4 regions of the Nocardia sp. NPDC056064 genome follow, and region 1 is predicted to be linked to each of the others. Evidence: riboswitches for the same ligand, from Rfam matches in the RefSeq annotation. Region 1 holds a riboswitch; each other region holds the start of a gene.
The links. A riboswitch is a leader RNA that binds a small molecule or an ion and turns the genes downstream of it on or off. The one in region 1 is predicted to bind S-adenosylmethionine.

Region 2: linked by a shared signal. The riboswitch ahead of ACFC06_RS15520 (AfsA-related hotdog domain-containing protein) and the one ahead of ACFC06_RS19680 (aminotransferase class V-fold PLP-dependent enzyme) in region 1 are both predicted to bind S-adenosylmethionine.
Region 3: linked by a shared signal. The riboswitch ahead of ACFC06_RS27355 (ABC transporter substrate-binding protein) and the one ahead of ACFC06_RS19680 (aminotransferase class V-fold PLP-dependent enzyme) in region 1 are both predicted to bind S-adenosylmethionine.
Region 4: linked by a shared signal. The riboswitch ahead of ACFC06_RS15475 (ABC transporter substrate-binding protein) and the one ahead of ACFC06_RS19680 (aminotransferase class V-fold PLP-dependent enzyme) in region 1 are both predicted to bind S-adenosylmethionine.

What each region holds. Positions count from the first base shown of each region.
Region 1 is NZ_JBHJWO010000001.1:4,248,330-4,253,687, reverse strand. Features, by position in the region: gene ACFC06_RS19690 (flavin reductase family protein) at 105-572, shown strand; gene ACFC06_RS19685 (hypothetical protein) at 592-963, shown strand; gene ACFC06_RS19680 (aminotransferase class V-fold PLP-dependent enzyme) at 1,061-2,377, opposite strand; SAM riboswitch class IV at 2,426-2,540, opposite strand; gene ACFC06_RS19675 (MarR family winged helix-turn-helix transcriptional regulator) at 2,725-3,159, shown strand; gene ACFC06_RS19670 (Pls/PosA family non-ribosomal peptide synthetase) at 3,311-5,358, shown strand, end outside.
Region 2 is NZ_JBHJWO010000001.1:3,374,902-3,380,259, reverse strand. Features, by position in the region: gene ACFC06_RS15545 (DUF6585 family protein) at 1-59, opposite strand, end outside; gene ACFC06_RS15540 (alpha/beta fold hydrolase) at 225-1,001, shown strand; gene ACFC06_RS15535 (SMP-30/gluconolactonase/LRE family protein) at 998-1,939, opposite strand; gene ACFC06_RS15530 (MarR family winged helix-turn-helix transcriptional regulator) at 2,054-2,503, shown strand; gene ACFC06_RS15525 (SRPBCC family protein) at 2,554-3,006, opposite strand; SAM riboswitch class IV at 3,151-3,266, shown strand; gene ACFC06_RS15520 (AfsA-related hotdog domain-containing protein) at 3,280-4,047, shown strand; gene ACFC06_RS15515 (HAD family hydrolase) at 4,119-4,838, shown strand; gene ACFC06_RS15510 (hypothetical protein) at 4,832-5,358, shown strand, end outside.
Region 3 is NZ_JBHJWO010000003.1:156,201-161,558, reverse strand. Features, by position in the region: gene ACFC06_RS27375 (glycosyltransferase) at 1-701, shown strand, start outside; gene ACFC06_RS27370 (hypothetical protein) at 710-1,549, opposite strand; partial or broken gene ACFC06_RS27365 (DUF4236 domain-containing protein) at 1,640-1,786, opposite strand; gene ACFC06_RS27360 (hypothetical protein) at 1,986-2,690, opposite strand; SAM riboswitch class I at 2,904-2,996, shown strand; gene ACFC06_RS27355 (ABC transporter substrate-binding protein) at 3,033-4,652, shown strand; gene ACFC06_RS27350 (ABC transporter permease) at 4,690-5,358, shown strand, end outside.
Region 4 is NZ_JBHJWO010000001.1:3,367,907-3,373,264, reverse strand. Features, by position in the region: gene ACFC06_RS15505 (hypothetical protein) at 1-150, shown strand, start outside; tRNA gene ACFC06_RS15500 (tRNA-Lys) at 165-237, shown strand; tRNA gene ACFC06_RS15495 (tRNA-OTHER) at 248-318, shown strand; gene ACFC06_RS15490 (DUF5063 domain-containing protein) at 351-851, opposite strand; gene ACFC06_RS15485 (MFS transporter) at 938-2,134, opposite strand; gene ACFC06_RS15480 (FMN-dependent NADH-azoreductase) at 2,112-2,738, opposite strand; SAM riboswitch class IV at 2,970-3,085, shown strand; gene ACFC06_RS15475 (ABC transporter substrate-binding protein) at 3,131-4,294, shown strand; gene ACFC06_RS15470 (ABC transporter permease) at 4,294-5,358, shown strand, end outside.

The DNA of each region.
Region 1 (5,358 bases):
GCCGGGCGTAGTTTGGGGCGGTGGGTGATGTGCGACCGAATCCCGGCGAATTGGTGATTCCCGACGATCTGAGCGGGATCACCGCCGAGCAGTACCGGGCGTCGATGCGCCACTATCCGGCCGGTGTCACCGTGGTGACCCTCGGCGCCGACCACGGCCCCGTCGGCTTCACCGCCACCTCCTTCGCCTCCCTGTCGCTCGAGCCCCCGCTGGTCTCGTTCAACATCGCCCACACCTCCTCGAGCATCGCGGCCCTGCGCGAGGCGGGCTCGGTGGTCATCCACTTCCTCGGCGAACACCAGCACCACCTGGCCCACCGCTTCTCCCGCACCGCCGCCGACCGCTTCACCGACCGCTCCCTGTGGACCCCCCTCGACACCGGCGAGCCCGTCCTGCACGGCACCCCCATCTGGCTCCGCGCCACCGTCCACCAACTCATCGACATCGGCGACCACACCATCGCCATCGCCCTGGTCACCCGAGTCCACGACGAAACCCACGAATCCCCCTCCGCGGCCCCCCTCCTCTACTACAACGGCAGATACCACCGCCCCACCGTCCTCGACACCTGACACAGATCGGACGACGACCGTGGCCACAAGCGAGTTCCGCGTTACCGGCGTCTTCCCCGTCAGCTACCAACCGACCCCGCACATCGTCGGATATGTCAGCGGCACCTTCACCGTCGGCGACCCGGTAGAACTACGACGAGCAGGCGAGACCATCGCCCACGGCGTCGTGGAGTGGATCGGCTTCCACACTTCTCCCGCCGGCGAGTTCTCCTTCACGCTGTCGACGAGGCTCGCCGGTCATGTCCAGGCAGGCGATGTCCTGCACGCGATGGATACGACGGAATACCTGATCGCCACCCACGGAGGCGATTCCCTGCTCGAGTCCGCGAAGCACGCGCGCGCCGGGCGAACGGTGGGACGCGAGTTGGCGGATCCGGAGGCGAGATCGTGATCGTCGCCGTCGGCGGACATTACGAGGAGTAGTCCGCCGACGCACCGCTCAGTGGACCGACGAACATCCCGGCCGGGCGGGCCGGGACGACCCGGAATCAACCGATCAGGCAAGGGGCGGCGCCCGCCTCGGAATCGGGAGTGAGGGGGCGGGTTTCGGGGGTGGGGTTCCAGAGGCCATCGGTGGCGGCGTAGTCCCAGGTGGGGCCCTGGGTGACGAGGGTGGCGACGGCGGTGATCAGGCGGTCGACGTCGGCGGGGGTGGTGCCGAGGCCGATGCTGGCGCGCAGGGCGGCGTCGAGGCCGAGGCGGGCGAGCAGGGGGTGGGCGCAGAAGCGGCCGTCGCGGACGCCGATGGCGTGTTCGGCGGAGAGGTAGGCGGCGACCTGGCCGGGGGCGTACCCGTCGACGGTGAAGGCGACGATGCCGACGGAGTCGGAGCTGTCGGACCAGATGCTGACCAGCGAGACACCGGGAAGAGCACTCAGCCCGTCACGCAGCCGGTCGGCCAGGAAGCGTTCGTGCGCAACGAGTTCGGCGGGATCGATGGCGGCCAGCGCGTCACAGGCGGCGGCGATGGCGGCCGCGCCGAGCACATTCGGCGATCCGGCCTCGTGCCGCTGCGGCGCGGGAGCCCATTGCACCGCGTCCACACCCACCGACCGCACCGCGCCACCACCGGCCAGATACGGCTCCCCCGCGTCCAGCCAGTCCCGGCGCCCGACCAGCACGCCGGCGCCGAAGGGCGCGTAGAGCTTGTGCCCGGAGAAGGCGAGGTAGTCGATGCCGGTCTCGCGCAACGAGATCCGGCGATGCGGCGCGAGCTGGGCCGCGTCGACGAGGATGCGCGCCCCGCACAGGTGCGCGATGGTGGCCAGCCGCTCCAGCGGCAGCACCTCCCCGGTGACATTGGAGGCCCCGGTGATGGCGAGCAGCGCGGCGGGCTTGCTGCACAGTTCGGCGACGACGCGGCGGATGGTCTCCTCGACGGTGTCGGCGGCCTGCACGACCCGTCGCCCGTGCGCGGTCCACGGCAGGAAGTTGGCGTGGTGTTCGATGTCGAGCACCACGGTCTCGCCGGGCACGCACCCGGCCAGCAGGTTCAGCGAGTCGGTGGTGTTGCGGGTGAACACCACCACCTGGTCGTCGTCGGCGTCGAGGAACCGGGCGACGGCGCCGCGCGAGGCCTCGTAGCACTCGGTGGAGATCCGCGAGGCGTAGCCGGCCCCGCGGTGCACGCTGGCGTAGTACGGCAGCAACTGCGAGATCCGGTCGGTGACCTGCTTCAACGCCGGCGCGCTCGCCGCGTAGTCGAAGTTGGCGTAGGTGCTGGTACCGCCCTGCACGAGCGGCACCTGGAGGTCGGCACCGGAGACGGCGGCCAGGGCACAGGTGGGGTCGATTACTGCGGTCATGACGAAATCCCGTCGGCTCAGGGACTCGTTCCCGAGGGGGATGCTCCGAGTCCGCGCTTGCCGCGCCCACTGCGGACGGCGGCCAGGTCGTCACCCGGAGCACCCCACCGCGGAGGAGGGTTGCCGACCAGCTAGCCGGGGCTTGTCGCTGGTACTCGTGACCTGTTCCGAGAGTGACAGACGATCCCCGCGGCTGTCAACCACCGCCGCGGAATCACCGTCCGACAGCCCCCGCACGCGATTGCCCCCGGATTGCCCTCGCGCGCGAACCTCCGCAACCATCGGACGACTCCACGATGGAACAGCCAAATGATTGAGTTCCCCCACTATTTGTTAGAGTGGCCGCCATGTCCTCGAACCCGAACGCCGCCCGCGGCCTGCCGCGCTACCCGGTGTACGCGCTCGCACGACTCACCAAGGCCCTGCACGCCGAGATCGACCTCCCGCTGCGCGACCACTGGGTGCTCACCTTCGTCGCCGAGAACGCCGACCTGACGCAGAAGAAGGTCGGCGAGGCGCTCGGTATCGACCGCAGCGAAGTGGTCCGGCTGGTCGACACCCTCGAGGGTGCGGGCCTGGTGGAGCGCACCCGCGACGGCACCGACCGCCGCAAATACCGGCTGCGCATCACCGACGCGGGCCGCAAACGCTGTAAGCGCACCGACAAGCTCATCGCCGAGGCCACCGCCCGGGTGCTGGCCCGCCTCGACGCCGACGAGCAGGCCACCCTGCACCGGCTCGTCCTCACCGCGCTCGGTGACGAGGCGGATCCGTCCACCTGAGCACCGGCGCGGCACGCCGCGCACGAAGTCGGAAACAACGTCCGGCGAGTACCGTTGGCATCTGGTGACCATCCCGTTTGCCCTCCGGTAACCCGACCGTGAAACAACAGACACCGATGGGGGTCAACCGATGAGAGGTGGACGCAGCGCGATGCTCGAGCCACACACCGAATTCGGGGCAGAGCTGCTCCGCGACCCGCTGCTGCGCGCCGATCTGGCCGCCGCGCCGCGCACCCTGGTCGACATCCTGACCAGCACCGCCCAGGCCCACCCCGACGCACCCGCGATCGACGACGGCACCGTGGTCCTGAGCTACCTGGAACTGGTCGCCGCCGTCGAGGCCAGGATGGCCGAGCTCACCGACGCGGGCGTGCGCCCCGGCGACCGGGTCGGCGTGCGGATGCCCTCGGGTTCGGCCGCGCTCTACGTCACCATCCTGGCGGTGCTCTACTGCGGTGCCGCCTACGTCCCCGTCGACGCCGACGACCCCGAGGAACGCGCCAAGCTGGTCTTCGGCGAGGCCCGCGTCAGCGCGATCGCCACCGGCGAGGGCATCGAGTCGGCCACCACCGCCACCGGTGACGCGCACTGGGACACCCTGCCCACCCCCGCCGACGACGCCTGGATCATCTTCACCTCCGGTTCCACCGGCACCCCCAAGGGCGTCGCGGTGACCCACCGCAATGCCGCCGCCTTCGTCGACGCCGAGGCCCGGCTGTTCTTGCAGCGCAAGCCGATCGGCCCCGGCGACCGCGTGCTGGCGGGCCTGTCGGTGGCCTTCGACGCCTCCTGCGAGGAGATGTGGCTGGCCTGGCGCCACGGCGCCTGCCTGGTCCCCGCCCCGCGCGACCTGGTGCGCACCGGCGCCGACCTGGGCCCGTGGCTCATGCGCCGCGGCATCAGCATCGTCTCCACCGTGCCCACCCTCGCCGCCACCTGGCCCGCCGAGGCGCTGGAATCGGTGCGGCTGTTGATCTTCGGCGGCGAGGCGGTGCCGCCGGAACTGGCCGAACGCCTGGCCGGTCCCGAACGCGAGGTGTGGAACACCTACGGCCCCACCGAGGCCACCGTCGTCGCGTGCGCGGCCCAGCTCGACGGCACCATGCCCGTACGCATCGGCCTGCCGCTGGACGGCTGGGACCTCGCGGTGGTCGATCCGCAGGGCAACCCCGTCCCCGAAGGCGAGACCGGCGAGCTCGTCATCGGCGGCGTCGGCCTGGCCCGCTATCTCGACCCCGCCAAGGACGCCGAGAAGTACGCGCCCATGCCCTCGCTCGGCTGGGAACGCGCCTATCGCAGTGGCGATCTGGTGCGCAACGACGACCAGGGCCTGATCTTCCTCGGCCGCGCCGACGACCAGATCAAGATCGGCGGCCGCCGCATCGAACTCGGCGAACTCGACAACGCCCTGCAACACCTGCCCGGCGTGAGCGGCGCGGCCGCGGCCATCCGGACCACCAAGGCGGGCAACAAGATCCTCGTCGGCTACCTCACCGGCGCGGGCCCCGGCTACGACCTGAAGAAGGCCAGAGAGATTCTGGCCGAACAACTTCCGGCCCCGCTGGTCCCGCGCCTGGCGATCGTCGCCGACCTGCCGACGCGCACCTCGGGCAAGGTCGACCGCGACGCCCTGCCCTGGCCGCTACCCAGCGCCGAGGACACCGCCGAACACGGCCTGCACGGCACCGCCGCCTGGGTCGCCGGACTCTGGGACGCCATCCTCGGCGCCGAGGTGACCGGCCTGGACACCGACTTCTTCGATGTCGGCGGCGGCTCGCTCGCGGCGGCCCAGCTGGTCGGCGCGCTGCGCGAACGGTATCCGCACGTCACCGTGGCCGACCTCTACGACCATCCGCGCCTCGGTTCGCTGGTCGAGCTGCTCGACGGCAGCGCCCCGGTCGACGCCGTTGACGAACGCGTCGTCACCCCCACGCCGCTGCGCGCGCAGATCACCCAGGTGCTGGCGACCATCCCGCTGACCACCCTGACCGGCCTGCAATGGGTCACCTGGCTCACCGTCGTCTCCGCCATCGCGGGCTGGTCGGGCTCGCTGCCGTGGCTGCCGCGCCTGTCGTGGTGGTGGATCGCGCTCGCGTTCATCCTGTTCATCTCGCCACTGGGCCGGATGACGCTGTGCGTCGCCGGTGCGCGCGTCCTGCTGGCCGGGCTGCGCCCCGGCACCTACCCGCGCGGCTCGGG
Region 2 (5,358 bases), 870 kb from region 1:
GTCAACGGCACCCGGTGCCCGGCTTCGGTTATGTCCTCCGGCCTGTTCGGAGTGATCACTGGTCCCTCCAAGAGGCGTTTCATCCGCGGCGAAGCGTATTCCACCCGGCCGATAACCGCCACCGTTGCACGTCCCGGCATCGCGATCCCGCACGGAATGCACTGCTACGCGGGGCGAACGCCGCTGTAGAGGGGGTATGACAGCGGTCCGGATAGGCTGGTCGGGTGCTGTTTCTGGACGAGGGACCGACAACCGCCGCGCCGATCGTGTGCCTGCACGGCATCCCCGGATCGGTCGACTGGTTCGCGGCCGTGGCCGAACGGCTGACCCCCGAATACCGGGTGATCCGTGTCGACCTCCACGAACAGGGCGCGCTCTCCGGCGATTTCGCCGCCGAGTCCAGGGTGGCGCCGGTCCTGGAACTGCTCGACGATCTCGCCCTGACCGAGGTGACGATCGTCGGCCACTCCTTCGGCGCCGAACTGGCGCTGGCCGCGGCCGCCCGTTCGCCGCGCGTGGCCAAGGTGGTGGTGATCGGTCAGGCCCCGGATTACGTGGCCGCGAGCATCCCCGCCGCGGCGCGTTGGGTGGTCCGGCCCTGGTCGGTCCGGCTGGCCCAGCGCTGGACGCCGGGCGCGGTGATCCGCCTGGCCAACCGCACCGCCTTCGCCCCGCGGTTCCGCTGGGGTTCGGCGCCCGGCCTGGCCGACGCGGCGGTGCGCGACTTCCGCACCGCGGTCCCCGCCGCCCTGGCCTACGCCGTCGGCGCCCGCGCCGAGGATTTCGCCGCCGATCCGCTCGACGCCCGTGCCGCCGCCCTGACCCAGCCGGTCCTGGCCGTGCACGGTCGTCACGACCAGCTCTACGACAGCACCCAGACCCTGGCCCGCTACGCCGCGGCGGGCGCGCGCACCCACCTGGTCGAGCACGCCGGTCATTCCCCGCAGGTCGAACAACCCGACGAATTCGTCTCTGTACTGCGCGAATTCGTCTCCGGCTAGAGTCCGTCGACCGCCGAAACCACGAACGGCCCCGGCGTTCCCTCCGCACCCAGCGGACCACCCTTGTCGAACTGCGAGGAGACGATCAGCGCCCGATCGCCCACATGCACCATGGTGGTGGGGATGTTCAGGGCGGGGGCGCGGAATTCGCTCTCGCGGGTGGCGGTGGCGCCGTGGTCGGTGAGGGTCCACCGGCTGATCGCGTGATCGGTGTTGTGGACCACCCACAGGGTGTCGTCCCGCAATTCCAGTCCGTCACCGTGGCGCGCGTCGCCACCGACCAGGCTCACCCGCTGAACCGGGCCACCGGCGAGGTCGACGCGATACAGCTCGCCCGCCGACATCGCCACCACCAGCAGATAGTTCCCCGCCCGATCGACGACGATGCCGTTGAGCTCGCGCGCCCCCGCGGGCCCGAGATCGGCGGCGACCGCGAATTCACCACCGCCCGAACGCTGTTGCTCCGGTGACACCCGATAGACCACATTGCGCACACTGTCGGTGAGATAGGCCGACCCGTCACCGCCGAAGTCCAGATCGTTGACGAACCGCGGCCCGTCACCGGGCACGGTGAACCGGGCCAGCAGCGCCCGCGACCCGGTGTCGTACACCGCGACCCCCACCCCGGAATCGATCACCCACAGCCGCCCCTCGGCGTCGACCTTCACCCCGTTCGCGGTCTCGCGCCCATCCGCGCCCGCGGGCAGGAACACCTCGGCGCGCGTCGCCCCGGCCGCGGCGCGATAGACCGACCCGTCGGCGAACGACCCCACATAGGTATCGCCGGTGCGTGCGTCGAGCCCGATCCCCTCGGGATACACGGCGGTCCCGGGCAGCTCGTAGGCAGTGCTCAGCGTGACGGCGGCAGCGGGCTCGCCGCACCCCGTGACGGCCAGGCAGCAGGCGGCCAAGGCGACAACGGCGGTGGTCCTGATCATGATGAAGCCTCTCAGTGAGGTAAATCCAGACATCTAGTGATGAGCTAAAACATAGATTAGAACCTTTATGATCGTCAAGATAGTTATCGAATGACGACCGGATACCATGCACCCATGACGTCCATGCCCGCCGCCGACCGGCTCGGTTCGTACCTCAAGCGCGCCGAACAGGCCCTGATGGCGACCAAGACCGCCGCGCTCAAACCGGCAGGCCTGACCGTCCCGCAGTACAGCGCCCTGCTGAGCCTCGCCGAGCATCCCGGCATCTCCGCCGCCGCGCTGGCCCGGCTGGTCGGCGTCACCCCGCCCACGATGAACACCGTCCTGACCAACCTCCAGGACCGCGGCCTGGTCGAGCGGACGCCGCACGAATGGCACAAGAACATCCTGGAAACCCGGCTCACCGAGGCCGGCCGGGAACTCACGGCCGACGCCGACGTCCGCGCCATCGCGGTCGAGCGCACCCTCGCGCAACGCTTCACCGCCGAGGAGCTGACCGCGCTCACCGCCATGCTCGTCCGCACGGCGGAGGCACTCGACGAGATCCGCGCCGACCTGCCCTGAAACGGCGAGAGCCCGCCGGAAGCATCCGGCGGGCTCTCGTGACGAGTGGCCTAGCGTTCGGCGGCGGCCTTCACCCGCGCCAGGGTCTCCTGCATGCCCGAGACCAGGTCGGCCTCGAACTTGTCCTCACCACCGGCGGCGGCGTTGACCAGCGTGCGCACGGGGGCGGGGATGCCCTTGGGGTCGACGGTGCGGGTCTCCACCACGCGGGTGCCGCCCGCGGTCGGCTCGAGCTCGTAGCGCCACACGGTGCGGTTCTCCAGCATCCGGAAGGCCAGGGTCTTGTTCGGCTCGAAGGCGACGATGCGCGAGGTGGTCGGCCACACCTTCCAGCCGTCCTTGTTGACGTTCACCGTCAGCGCGCCGACCCGCACTCCGCCCAGCGCGATCATCTTCCACGTCGTCGGGCTCAGCTCGGGCATCCGCTTGAGATCGGCGAGCACCGCCCACACCTTCTCCGGCGATGCGGCGATGTCGATGCTGGCTTCGAGATTGTTCGGCAACGTTGCCTCCGGGATCGTGTGACGTTCGGTAACGCTCAGCATAGGCGCCCGGCGGGGGCCGATCCTCGTACCGTGGGTGGATTATTTGCACCCTGCTCCGAACGCTGTTCAAAAATATTGCGGCCGAATACCTTTCGATTCGACGGTCACGAGTTCCAGCATCGAGCCCCGGCTAGCTGGGCGGCAACCCTCCATCGGCGGCGGGGTGCTCCGGGTGACGACCGGATGGTGAGGCGTCTTGCTCGCCATAAGCGTCCTTCTGGAGGTCTATCCATGTCTGTAGTCCAGCTCGACTCCACCGTGACCACCGCGTACGTGGTGGTCGGTGACCGATTCCTCGGCATCTCCGCCGACGACCGGGTGCACACCGTGTCCGGACTGGTCGCGTTGCTGCGCGGCGGGCGATTGCCCGCGAGTCAGGAACTGGCCGTTCACCTGGGGCAGGGCGTCACCCGGCACGATCTCGACTATCTCGAGCACGTGGCCGCGGTGCACGCGCCGCACCTGCGGGTGCGGGTCGTCGGCGAGATCGCCGAGCCCGCGCGCAGGCACCACGTGCACAAGTACCAGCACTCCAATGTGCTGCTGGCGGGCCTCACCAGGACCGAGGAGAACGTCTTCCAGGCCGATCTGCGCCTGGACGGCGACAACGAACTGCTCCTGGACCACCAGACCGGTGAGCACGTGCAGGGCATCGTGGTGATCGAGGCGGTGCGCCAGCTGTTCCTGGCCGCCTTCGAACTCGAATACGGCGTGCGCCGCCCGCAGGAGCACTTCTACATCGTCTGGAACAACGTGGACCTGCGGTTCACCTCGTTCCTGTTCCCGCTGCCCGCGACCCTGCACGCGCGGCTCACGCCGGTCTCCGTCGACGACCCGGGCAAACTGCAGTTCCGGATCGAGACCGAGGTGCACCAGTTCGGCAAGCCCGTCGCCAGCTCGCGCATCGAGTTCACCGCCCTGCCCAACGAGCGGATCGCCCAGATCGAGCGCGCCAAGGCCGCCAAGGCGGTCGACGCCTACCTCGAGGCCTCGGCGTGAGCGGTCAGCGCCCGGAGGCGGCAGCGGAGCGTGACCACGGAGGGCGCCCGAGCACGCCGAATGGAAGCAGCATGAGTTCGGGAGCCGCGTTCTTCGACGTGGACGAGACCGTGATCACGGTCAAGTCCATGTTCACCTTCCTGCGCTTCTGGCTCGCCGAACAGGGTGACGACGGCACCGAGTACGCCCGCGTCACCGACGACCTCAAACAGCGGGCCCAAGCGGGCGCCCCCCGCGGGGACATCAACCGCGAGTACTACCGCACCTACCGCGGCGTCGAGTACACCGCGCTGGTCGCGGCCGGTCAGCGCTGGTTCGACGAGTTCGCCGCCGGGGGAGCCGCCTTCTACGCCGAGCCGGTCCGTGCCCTGCGCGACCACGCGGCGGCGGGCGTGCGCACGGTGCTGCTGTCGGGTTCGTTCGCCCCGGCGATCGCGCCGGTCGCCGCGGCGGTCGGGGCCGATCACATCATCGCCACCGAACCCCTGCTCGACGAGCACGGCGTGCTCACCGGCGAGGTGCGCAAGCCGATGATCGGCGCGGCCAAGGGCGAGGCGGTGGTCGAGTACCTGCGCGAACACGCGATCAGCGTGAACGACACCTGGGGCTACGGCGACCACGCCACCGACCTGCCCTTCCTCTGGCTGGTCGCCCGCCCGGCCTACCGCGGCGACGACCCCAAGCTGGTCGCGGCCGCGCGCTCCGGCACCTGGCGACTGCTCAGCGACCGGCTCGGCGACGCCGAGGGCAACGAATTCTCCGACGATCGAAAAGTGGCATCCGTATGGTGAAAAGTCGCTACGAGCTGACCCCGACCACCCAGGGCCCGCTCTATCCACCCAGCGAAATAGTGGACGCCGCAGGCGATTTCCTCGTAGTCGGCTTCCTCAACGAGGAAGGTCCCGCCGGCACGGTGACGCGCCGGTGGGGCAGGGCCGTGGTCGCGGCCGACACCCCGCTGCCGCCGTTCGGCGAGAACCTGCCCTACACGGTGGTTCGTGATCTACCCGAGGAGCTCTCCGACGACGACCGCGCACTGGTCCTGCACACGCTCCCACTTCCCCTGCCCGCCAACAACTATCCGATGGTCTTCGCGCCCGACCAGCTCCCGGAAGCCGCCTCGGTCACCCGCCCGAGCTACCCCTTCCACGAGGTCCCCATCCCCGACCTGCGTCCCGAGGACGGCCGCAAACTCACCGAGCCCGTCACTCTCGGTCAATGGCTGGAAGCCCGTGGCACCCTGGATGTCTCGCTCAGCGACGACGAACACTCGGCCCACTTCGCCTTCGAGTTCACCGGCCTGATCCCCGA
Region 3 (5,358 bases), on a different contig from region 1:
CGGGTCTGGTGTCGGCGTGGCCGGTGCAGGAGTCGGGGTCGCGCACCGAGCAGCTGCTCCAGCCGCTGCTGGCCTGGTCGTGGGCCTCGACCCTGCCGGTGGGCCCGGCCAACCACAGTCTGCGCCCGTCCACCGCGGTAGCCTGCGGGCAGTTCCTGGCGGTCGACGCCGAGGCCTATCGCGCCGGGGGCGGGCACGCCGCCGTGGCCGCCAGCGCCACCGAGGACCTCGACCTGGCCAGGGCCCTGCGCCGGGCCGGTCACCGCACCGCCCTGGTCACCGCGAGCCATGCCGCCCGCACCCGCATGTACTCCGGCACCGAAGACCTCACCAACGGCTACACCCGCTGGCTGTGGTCGGCCTACGGCGGACGCGTCGAGACCGGTGCCGCCGTGGGCCTGCTCCTCGCCCTGGCCTACTGGGTCCCCCCACTGGCGGCTCTCCTCGGCCGAGGCCGCACCCGCCGCATCGGCCTCCTGGGCTACCTGGCGGCCGTCACGAGCCGAATCATCGCCCGCAGCACCGAAACCCGCCACCGCCCCGACCGCACCGACATCCTCTCCGCCACGGCCCATCCCTTCGCCGTCGGCCACTACCTGACGCTGTGGGTCCGTTCGCACCGGCGCCACCGCACCGGCGACCTGCGCTGGAAACAGCGCCCCCTGGTCACCCCCGACACATCGATCCCCCTGCGCGCCTAGGTTCTGTCCTAGGTCTGACCGCCTGAGATCTGCGGAAGGTTCGGGGGCTCTCGGAGAGTACGGGCGGCGCGATCGAAGGCGTTGATCCGAGAGAATTGGAGGTCCCAATTCAGGCCGCTGGGGCTCGCGAGCTGCACGTTCCCGTACTGCATGACCGGGAGCATCCTGTTGTTCTTGAACCGGCGGTCGGGACCACCGTTCACGTTGGCGAACTGCCATGTCGTGTCGACGTGTACGCCGTCGGTAGGCACGGTTCCGGATTCGATGAATCGGCGTGTGGACGGTTGGACCGAGAGGATGCCGTAGCTGACGTCGCTGTATCGCTTGCCCGTACGGAGGAGCAGGCGGTCGGGAAGGAAGTGCAGCGCGTCGTGTCCGCTGGTGATGGTCGGGACGGCGACATTGGTGACCAGATGCTTCGGGTGGTCGAAAGTGACTGTGACGGCGGTGCGTTCGAGCAGACTGCTCGCGTTTCCGTTGATCTTCCGCTGATGAACGGTGGCCAGACCGCCGTGCGCGTTGATCCGCCACTTTCCTTGCGAGGCCGCGTATTCCATCAATGACTCGTTGAGCGCTCCGAACCAGGCCGCGGGGTGATCGGCGACATCGTAGAAGACCACGACATTGCGTCTGGCCTGGTCGTGCATGGCCAGCCACCAGACCAGCGGAACCGCCGGTAGCAGGAGGAGCAGGCCGAACGGCAGGGTCGCGAGGACGAGTATGCCGAGTATGCCGAAGGCCCATGGTGCTGTTCTCGCCTGACCGGCGGCGGAGTTGAGCTGTTCGATCAGGTCACCGGGTCCGGTGGGCAGGAGTTGCGTGGCGTCCGCGCCGGTGAGATCGGCCATGGGGACGGGAGCCGGGTTCGGCCGGTGCGAGGTGGTCGTGCGGTTCGTGGGCGACGGGCGCGCGCCGCCCAGCGATGCCCGGTAGTAGACGCCGTGTGCGCCCGCGTGGACGTAGTTGCCCCGCGGTCCGCTGCCGATCCGAAAGCCGGGGACTCCGACGCTGACGCCGAGTCCTGACCGGGACATATTGAACCGGAACGGTCCGGCGTTCAGCGACTGCCGAACATAGATCCCCATGCGCTTCTCCGGTCCAGGTAGGTGGTAGCCAGCGATAGCTCCACGCAGAAGGCCCGATGCGCCGTTCTCGGTTCGGTGGTGTACCCGCAGAGCTCTGCCAGGATCTCGTATCGGGCCGACGGCCCGTTACAGCCACATACCTGGGACTTCCCGGAACACACGGACCCTCGAGATCTCGATGCCCGTCGTGGGCAGGGGTTCAGGGGACCTCGGTGATGCCGATGGTGGGGAAGAAGAAGCAGGATTTGCCTGCGTTGTCGGTGGTGCCGAAGACGGCGGCGAGGATGGTGCCGTGGCCGGTGTCGACGGGGACCGCGCGGACTCCGCCGAGGGGGATGGCGGTGAAGAAGAAGTCGCGGATGGCGTTCTCGGCGAGGGGGCGCAGTTCCACCGGGACTTCCGGTGGGACCATGGCGCGCACGATCTCGGCGATCGAGCCCATCGAGGCCAGGCCGCCGCGGCCGGTGCTGATGTTGAGCCAGGCGACCTGCATGCCTGCGGTGTCGGTGGCGGGGGTGTCGGGGGCCAGGCCGTAGGGCAGGAAGGTGAACAGGGTCTGGCCCGACTTCACGGCGGTCAGGTCGAGGCCGGGAATCGGCACGGCGTTGCTGGGCCACGGGCCGGGGACGGCGCCCGCGACGGCGGGGACCAGGCCGAGGCCGTCCCCCGCGCAGTCGGCGGCGACCGTGGGGTACAGGAACGGCTGCACGCCCAGGGCTTTCAGTGTCTCGACGACGGTCTGGTAGGCGCCGAGCAGGTCGGCGGGGCCCGCGGTGGTGGTGGCGGGGGCGTCGCGGGTGACGGCCGGAGTGGCCGGTTGCGCGGTGGCGGCGGGGGCGGTCAGCAACAGGGCGGCGCAGGCCGTCAGCGCGGTCAGTGCGGTGGTACGACGCGGCACGATCACGGCGCAACTCCTCATCGTCGGCACTCGGAAATCCGACGCTACTCCGCGAAACCGCTGATCCGGGCGATGGACACGCCCCTCCCCTCCGCCTGATGCCGCGCCAGTATGCCGGTCGCGGACCGCGCGCCCAACTGCTGCGCTCACGCTGATTTCTACCGTTGTGAACCATCCGGTCTGTGCCACATGCTGGTTCAGCTCCGAGCAGCCGGGGCGCAACCATCCAGAGCGACCGAGAGACCTGGCTCGACGACGTCGCAGCAACCAACCCGTCGAACGGGTGGGTGCTTCTGCCAGGTCCGATGGAGGTCTCTCACCCATGCCACGCATCCCTGGAGTCACCCCGTGATCCGTCCTCGTCATCGCCTCGCCGCTCTCGCCGGAGCACTCGCCGCCGTCACCACCGTGGTGGCCTGCGGCAGCGACACCGCGGGATCCGGTGGTGACGCCGGTCCGCCGCAACCCGGCGGCACCCTGCGCTACGGTCTGTCCGGCGCGCCGACCTGCTCGGATCCGGCCCAGTCGGGCACCAACCAGACCATCTACGTGGCCCGCCAGATCGTCGATTCGCTCACCGATCAGGACCCCGCCACCGGCGAGATCACCCCGTGGCTCGCGCAGCGCTGGGAGGTCAGTCCCGACGCCAAGGTGTTCACCTTCCACCTGGCCGACGGCGTCACCTTCAGCGACGGCACCGCGCTCACCGCCGACTCGGTGCGCGACACCTTCGACGCGATCATCCGCCTCGGCGGCGTCGAGGCGCCGCTGGGCGTGAGCTACCTGGCCAACTACGTGGGCACGACCGCGGTCGACAAGCTCACCGCCCGCGTCGAGTTCAGTCAGCCCAACGCGCAGTTCCTGCAGGCTTCCTCGACGCCGCAGCTCGGCATCCTGGCCGCCTCGACCAATGCCAAGTCCGCCGACGCGCGGTGCGCGGGCGACAACATCGGCAGCGGCCCGTTCACCTACGCCGAGTACAAGCAGGACATCTCCGCGACGCTGGCCAAGCGCACCGGATACAACTGGGGCTCGGCCGTGTTCGGGCACAAGGGCGAGGCCTACCTGGACCGCATCGAGTTCACGGTGGTGCCGGAGTCGGGTGTGCGCACCGGCAGCCTGTCGTCGGGTCAGCTCGACGCCATCAGTGACGCGCTGCCCCAGGACGCCCCGCAGATCGAGGCGACCGGCGGCCGGGTGCTGTCCACCTCGAACCCGGGCACCCCGTTCGGCCTGCAGTTCAACGTGACCCGCGGTCCGCTGCGTGACCCGGCCGTGCGCCAGGCACTGCTGCCCGCGCTCGACCGCCAGCAGCTCGTCGACACCGTGCTCGGCCCGCAGTTCAAGCCCGCCACCTCGTCGCTGGCCTCGGCGACCCCGGCCTACCTCGACCAGTCCGCGCGCCTGGCCTACGACCCCGCGAAGACGAAATCGCTGCTGGACCAGGCGGGCTGGGTGCCCGGCGCCGACGGCATCCGGGTCAAGAACGGTGAACGGCTGAGCTTCGCGATCACCTTCAGCCAGGTGTTCGCGGGCAACCAGGCCGTGCTGGAGCTGGCGCAGCAGCAGCTGCGCCAGGTGGGGGTGGACCTGAAACTGGACCTGGTGTCCACGCCGGAGGCCATCGCGCGCCAGAACGCCAAGGACTACGACGCGGTCTACGGCAACTCGACCCGCGCCGACGGTGACATCCTGCGCACCTCCTACGCCCTGGCCGGACGCAATCTGAACGCGCGCGGCCCGATTCCGGCCCTGGACCAGCTGCTCGACCAGCAGCTGGCCACCACCGACACCGCGGCGCGGGCCGCGCTCATCGAGCAGGCCCAGCGCGAGGTGCTCGACAACGGGCTCATCCTGCCGACCGTCGAGCTGTCCCAGGCGATCGGCGCGGCCGGGCACACCCAGGATCTGACCTTCGAGGCCTCGGCCCGGCTGCAGTTCTTCGACACCTGGCTGAGCGGGCACTGAGATGAGCGGGGTGGTCGCGACGCTGCGGCACTCGGGCCTGCCGAGGTACGTGGGTTCGCGGGTGCTGCAGGCGCTCTGGGTGCTGTGGGCGGCGTTCACGGTGTCGTTCGTGGTGCTGTACCTGCTGCCCTCGGACCCGGTGTCGATGGCGGCCGACATCAGCAGCGGCACGCCGGTCGATCAGGCCGCGGTCGCCGAGATGCAGGCCCGCTACGGGCTGGACCAGCCGCTGTGGGACCAGTACGTGACGGCGCTGGGTCATGCCGTCACCGGTGATCTGGGGCGCTCCATCGCCTCCGGGCAGCCGGTGACCGAGGCACTGACCGACGCCCTGCCCTCGACCTTGGCGTTGTCGGCGCTGGCGCTGCTGTTCGCGATCCTCGGCGGGACGGCGCTGGCCTTCGCGGCCACCTACACGCGCCGGCCGTGGCTGCGCAACACCCTGGCCGCGCTGCCGCCGCTGGGGGTGGCGGTGCCGACCTTCTGGACCGGCCTGATCCTGTTGCAGCTGTTCTCCTTCCGGCTGCACTGGTTCCCCGCCTTCGGCGGCACGGGGTTGCGCGGCACACTGCTGCCCGCGCTCACCCTGGCGTTGCCGGTGGGGGCGGTGATCGCCCAGGTGCTCGCGGCGGGGCTGGCCCAGACCTGGCGTCAGCCGTTCACCGAGGTGGCGCTGGCCAAGGGCGCCTCCCGGTGGTGGGTGCAG
Region 4 (5,358 bases), 880 kb from region 1:
GCCGTAGCCGACCCCGTCTGGGCGGGCATGCTGCGCGGCGCCGGTGCCTTCAGCGGAAACCCCATCAAAGCCACACACGCCCAAGAGCTTTCCGCCGGCATCCCCACCTCCGTCCTCCCAGAATCCACTGGACACCCCCACCCCGACTGAGGCACGATCACCATGCCCGCTGTAGCTCAGTGGTAGAGCATCCGGCTCTTCACCGGATGGACGCCGGTTCGAGCCCGGTCGGCGGCACAGCGGATGCCTCGTCGTAGCTCAGTGGTAGAGCACCCGGCCAGCACCGGGCAGCCGCCGGTTCGACCCCGGCCGACGAGCCATCCGCCCCCCGACTATCCCATCCGCCCTTGTCACGACTGGAACAGGTCGGCGTGCAGGGCTGCATGGAGGGGGCGGAGGGCGGCGACCGCGTGGTTGCCCCAGTGGCCGAGGTAGGACAGGCGCCAGTCGAAGGTGACGTCCTGCCAGTGGGATCCGGAGTCGAGGGCGTCGAGGCCGGTGCGGAGATCGCGCCAGATGTCGGCCAGGTCGTCGGCTACCGACCCTGCGGTGAGGTGGGCGCCTGGGTCTGCGAGATCGCGGTTGGTCCAGTAGATGTCGAGGGGGCCGAGGGTGGTCGTGCAGCGGGTGTAGCACTCGTACCAGGCGTCGTGATCGATGGTTGTCGGGAGGGTGGCCGCGGTCGGTTCCACGCGGGGGAGGTGGGCGGCCGCGGCGAGCATGGTGGCGAGCAGGGGGACCAGGGTTCGGGGGAGTTCGATGCCTGCCGGAGTGCCGTCGATCGTCTCGATGGCCGCGCAGAATTCGCGGGCAGAGGCTTCGAAGGTGACGACTTCGGGCGGCTTGCTCATCCGGTAAGGATGGTGGGCGCGAAGGGGATGGAGCAACCCCGAAACCCGGTCCGCCACGTGGACGGCGGACCGGGATCGGAGGTGGGTCAGGCGGGTTGGGCCTTGGTCGACGCGAAAGCCAGTGTGGCTCCGGCGAAGCCGAGGGCGGAGATCGCCAGGGCCACGGCGGGGAAGCCGTTGCCCGCTACCAGGTTGGCCAGTTGGGGGCCTGCGCTGGCGCCGAGGAAGAGGGCGAAGGTGTAGAGGGCGGTGGCGGCGCCTCTGGCTTCGCCCGCCTGGGCGGCGATGGCCTGGACCGCGGCGGGGGCCGCGACCGCCACCGCGGCCACGAAGACGAAAAGCCAAGTGGCTACCCAGATCCCGCCGAGCGGGACGGCGGTGATCGCGGCGGCGGCGCCGGCGGCCGACAAAGCCGTGATCAGGCGCAGTTCCGGGTTGATCGCGGCCAGCCGGGTGGCCAGCAGGGGGACGGCGATCATGGCGGGAATGGCGCTGGCCCGCAGAACCAGCAGCGCGGTGCTACCCGTGCCGACGCCCTCGGGTGGCGCGAGTTGCACGCCGGTGTAGATCCCGACGAAGGAGCCGAGTACGGCAAGGCAGCTGAGGTAGAGCAGGGCCAACCGTGGGGCGCGCAGCAGCCCGGCGAACGCGGTGAAGACCGAGCCCACCGAGGCCGCCGAGTCGCCACGGCGACCCGGTTCGAGCACCCCGCGCAGCAGCAGCGCCGAGATCGCGAAGCCCACCGCGCTCGCCACGAACACCGCCCGCCAGCCGAAGGTGTCGTCGACGAGCTGGGCGAGCACCTGCGCGATCACGCCCGCCGCGAGGAACGAGCTGGTCAGGCAGGTGAGCGCGAAGACCCGCCGGTGCGGCGCGACGCGTTCGGCGAGATAGGCGAACGCCGCGGGCGCGAAGAACGACGCCGTCAGCCCCTGCGCCACCCGCGCCGCCAAGCCGGTGCCCAGGCTCGGCGCCGCGATCACCACAAGGGTGGACAAGGCCGTCGCCGCCAGACCCCCGACGATCACCGGGCGGCGCCCCCACCGATCCGAGAGCGGGCCGGTGACCAGGAACCCGGCGCCGTAGGCGAGCCCGAAGGCAGTGGTTGTCCACGTCGCCGCGGCGCGCGAGGTGCCCCACACCTGGGCCAGGTCGCCGAGCACCGGCAGTACCACGTAGAGCTGGCCGACGACGAGAATCCCTACGGCACAGATCGTCGCGACTGTTCTCCCTGTCGGTGCCCACCCCCGCACCGTCGTCTCAGTAGCCGGCGGCGAGCTCACGCGCCCGCTCCTGGGCGGCGGCGAAGCCGACCTGCGGATCCTCGGTGAGCACGGTCGGCGCGAACCGGATCTCGGCCACGTCCTTCACACCGACGAAGCGCAGCCAGTCCTGCACGAAGGGGGTGGCGAAGTCGTTGCCGAACTGGATCGGCACCCCCGGCTGGTGCACGCCGCTGGTGTAGACGGTGACCGCGCGCTTGCCTTCGAGCAGCCCGCTGTAGCCGACCTCGGGATCGAAACCGAACGACCAGCCCGGCTGGGTGACGATGTCGACGTACTGCTTGAGGATGTAGGGCACGCCGTGGTTCCAGATCGGGATGTTGAGCACGTAGAGGTCGGCGGCGGCGAAGCGGTCGAACACGGTGCGCGCCTGTTCCCAGGCGGCCACCTGTTCGGGGGTCTGCTCCGAGCCGGTGAACACCGCCAGTTTGGCGGCCGCGGCGTCGGTGCCGAACTCGGGCAGTCCGGCGGTGAACAGATCGAGGGTGTCGACCTGCACGGTGGGGTCCTGCGCACGCAGGGTGTCGATGAAAGTCTGTGCGATAGCTCGTGATTGGCTGAATTCGCCACGGGCGGAAGCGTTGATGTGCAGCACGGTGGTCATAGCAATAGGGGTACCGAGCCGCGAGATCGACGACAATGATTTGTCGCACGGTGCGCTGATTCCACGCTCGTCCACCCGCCCGCGCGGCCGCGCATTTGTCTCGAGCTGATCGCAAGCCGGGGCCCGCGCGCATCGCCGCAGCTAGCCCCGTATCCGGCTGTCCCGGAACCGAATCGAGTACCCATGCGAGGCCCCGGCCATGCCCCCGAGTGCTGCTACATTTCGCTCCACGGTCACGAGTATCAGCACTGTCGAGCCCCGGCTCGCTGATCGGCAACCCTCGCTTGGCGGTGGGGTGCCCCGGGTGACGACCAGGCGATATCGAGCAGATATCGCAAGCGCTGAATCTTCGCACTCGTCGTGTGCCGATTCATGTCTCGAAGGAACGATCAATGAGCAAGTTCTCGGTCGGTTCGCGCCGCCGTGTCAAGATCATCGCCAGTGCGCTCGCCGCCGTCACGGTGGCCGCCGCGGTGGTCGGTTGCAGCGACTCCGGCAGCGACGCGGCGGACGGCGGAACGGTCTATTTCGGTGTCTCCGGGCCCCGTACCGGCCCCTCGGCCGAGTACGGCAGGCTGTGGCAGCAGGGCTTCGACCTGGCACTGGAGGAGATCAACGCCGCGGGTGGCATCGACGGGCGCAAGGTGGAGCTGAAGTGGGAGGACTCCCAGTCCGACCCCAAGCAGACCGTGCCGATCGCCACCAAGTTCGTCGACGACAAGTCCGTCATCGCCGAGCTGGGCGATTTCTCCTCGCCCGCCTCGATCGCCGCCTCGCCGATCTACAACCGCGGCAAACTCGTCCAGTACGGCTTCACCAATTCCGCGGTCGATTTCACCAAGGGCGGCGACTATTCGTGGAGCCCGTCGATCACCCTGGACGTGTTCCAGGAGCGCAATGCGGAGTGGGTGTCGAAGAAGGCCAAGAAGGTCTCGGTGGTCTATCTCGAAACCGACTGGGGTAAGCAGGCTTTCCAGTTCTTCGAGCGTTTCGCCAAGCAGAAGGGCGTGGAGATCGTCTATTCCTCGCCGATCCTGCCCGATTCCACCGATGTGAAGCCGATCCTGATCAAGGGCCGTGAGGCGAACCCCGAGGCTTTCGTGCACCTCGGCTACGGCCCCGACGGCGCGCTGGTGGTCAAGCAGCTGCGTGACGTGGGCTTCACCGGCCAGTTCTTCGGCGGCCAGAACACCCCGCAGTTCATCCAGCTCGCCGGTGCGGCGGCCGAGGGCGACATCGTCAACGGCATCTTCAGCCCCGCCGATCCCGACCCGAAGACCCAGGAATTCGTCACCAAGTTCCGCGCCAAGTTCAACACCGACCCGGGCGATTTCAACGTCTACGCCTATGACGCGCTGCACGTGCTCGTGCAGGCGGCCAAGAAGGGCGGCGCCACCCGCGAGGGCATTCTCGAGGGCCTGAAGACCGAAACCCAGTTCACCGGAATCGGTCTCGGGACGTTCGCCTTCGACCAGGAATCGCGGCGCCCGAAGGGTGTGGCCCCGCGCGAGCTGGTGCTGAAGGAAGGCAAGTTCGTGCCGACCGGCAACCGCTGATGTTCGACACCCTGATCGCCGGTGTGGTCCACGGCAACGCGTACGCGCTGCTCGCCGTGGGCATCACCCTCATCTTCGGCGTCACCAACGTCATCAATTTCGCGCACGGCGCGGTGTTCGCGCTCGGCTCCATCCTGGGCTGGTGGTTCATCGCCGAGCTCGGCCTGCCGCTGTGGCCCGCGATCGTGCTGGTGGTGGCGATCACCGCGCTGGTCGGTGTCGCCATCGACGTACTCGCGGTGCATCCGCTGCGCAAGGCACCGGCCATCGCGGCGCTGCTGGCGACGGTGGCGGCCGGGTTGATCATCGAGAACCTCACCCAGATCGTCTTCGGGCCCGAGACCCGCCCGTTCCCACAGATCCTGCCCACCAACAACTTCCAGCTCGGCGGCGTCCGCTTCGGCACCTCCGATCTGGTCATGTTCGCCATCACCCTGGTGGTGATGGGCGCGCTGGCCGGGTTCCTGCGGTTCAGCCGCTACGGCCTGGCCATCCGCGCCACCGCCCAGGACCCGGACGCCGCCGCGCAGATGGGCATCGGCGTCTCCCGCATCAAGGTGCTGGCCTTCGCCATCGCCTCCGGGCTCGGCGGGCTCGCGGGAATCTTCGTCGGCCTGTACAACTCGAACATCTCGCCCACCAGCGGCACGCTGGCCGGGCTCACCGGTTTCGTCGCCGCCACCATCGGCGGGCTCGGGTCCATTCCGGGCGCGGTGATCGGCGGGTTCGCCCTCGGCATCGTGGAGGCCTTCGGCATCTACACCTTCGGCGACGGCTACCGCGACCTGATCACCTTCGGCGTGCTGGTGGCCTTCCTGGTGCTGCGGCCCGGCGGGCTGCTGGCCAAGGTGCCCGCGATCAGCGCCGAACCGCTGACCGGCACCTTCCTCGGGATCGGCAGGCCGATCCGGGTGCGGTGGTGGCACGCGGTGCTGGTCTTCGCGGCCGCGGCGATCGTGGTACCGCTGGTGGCCGACAACTACGCCATCGTGGTGGGCACGCAGATCCTGGCCTACGCGATCGTGGCGGTCTCGATGACGCTGATCGCGGGCTCGGCCGGACAG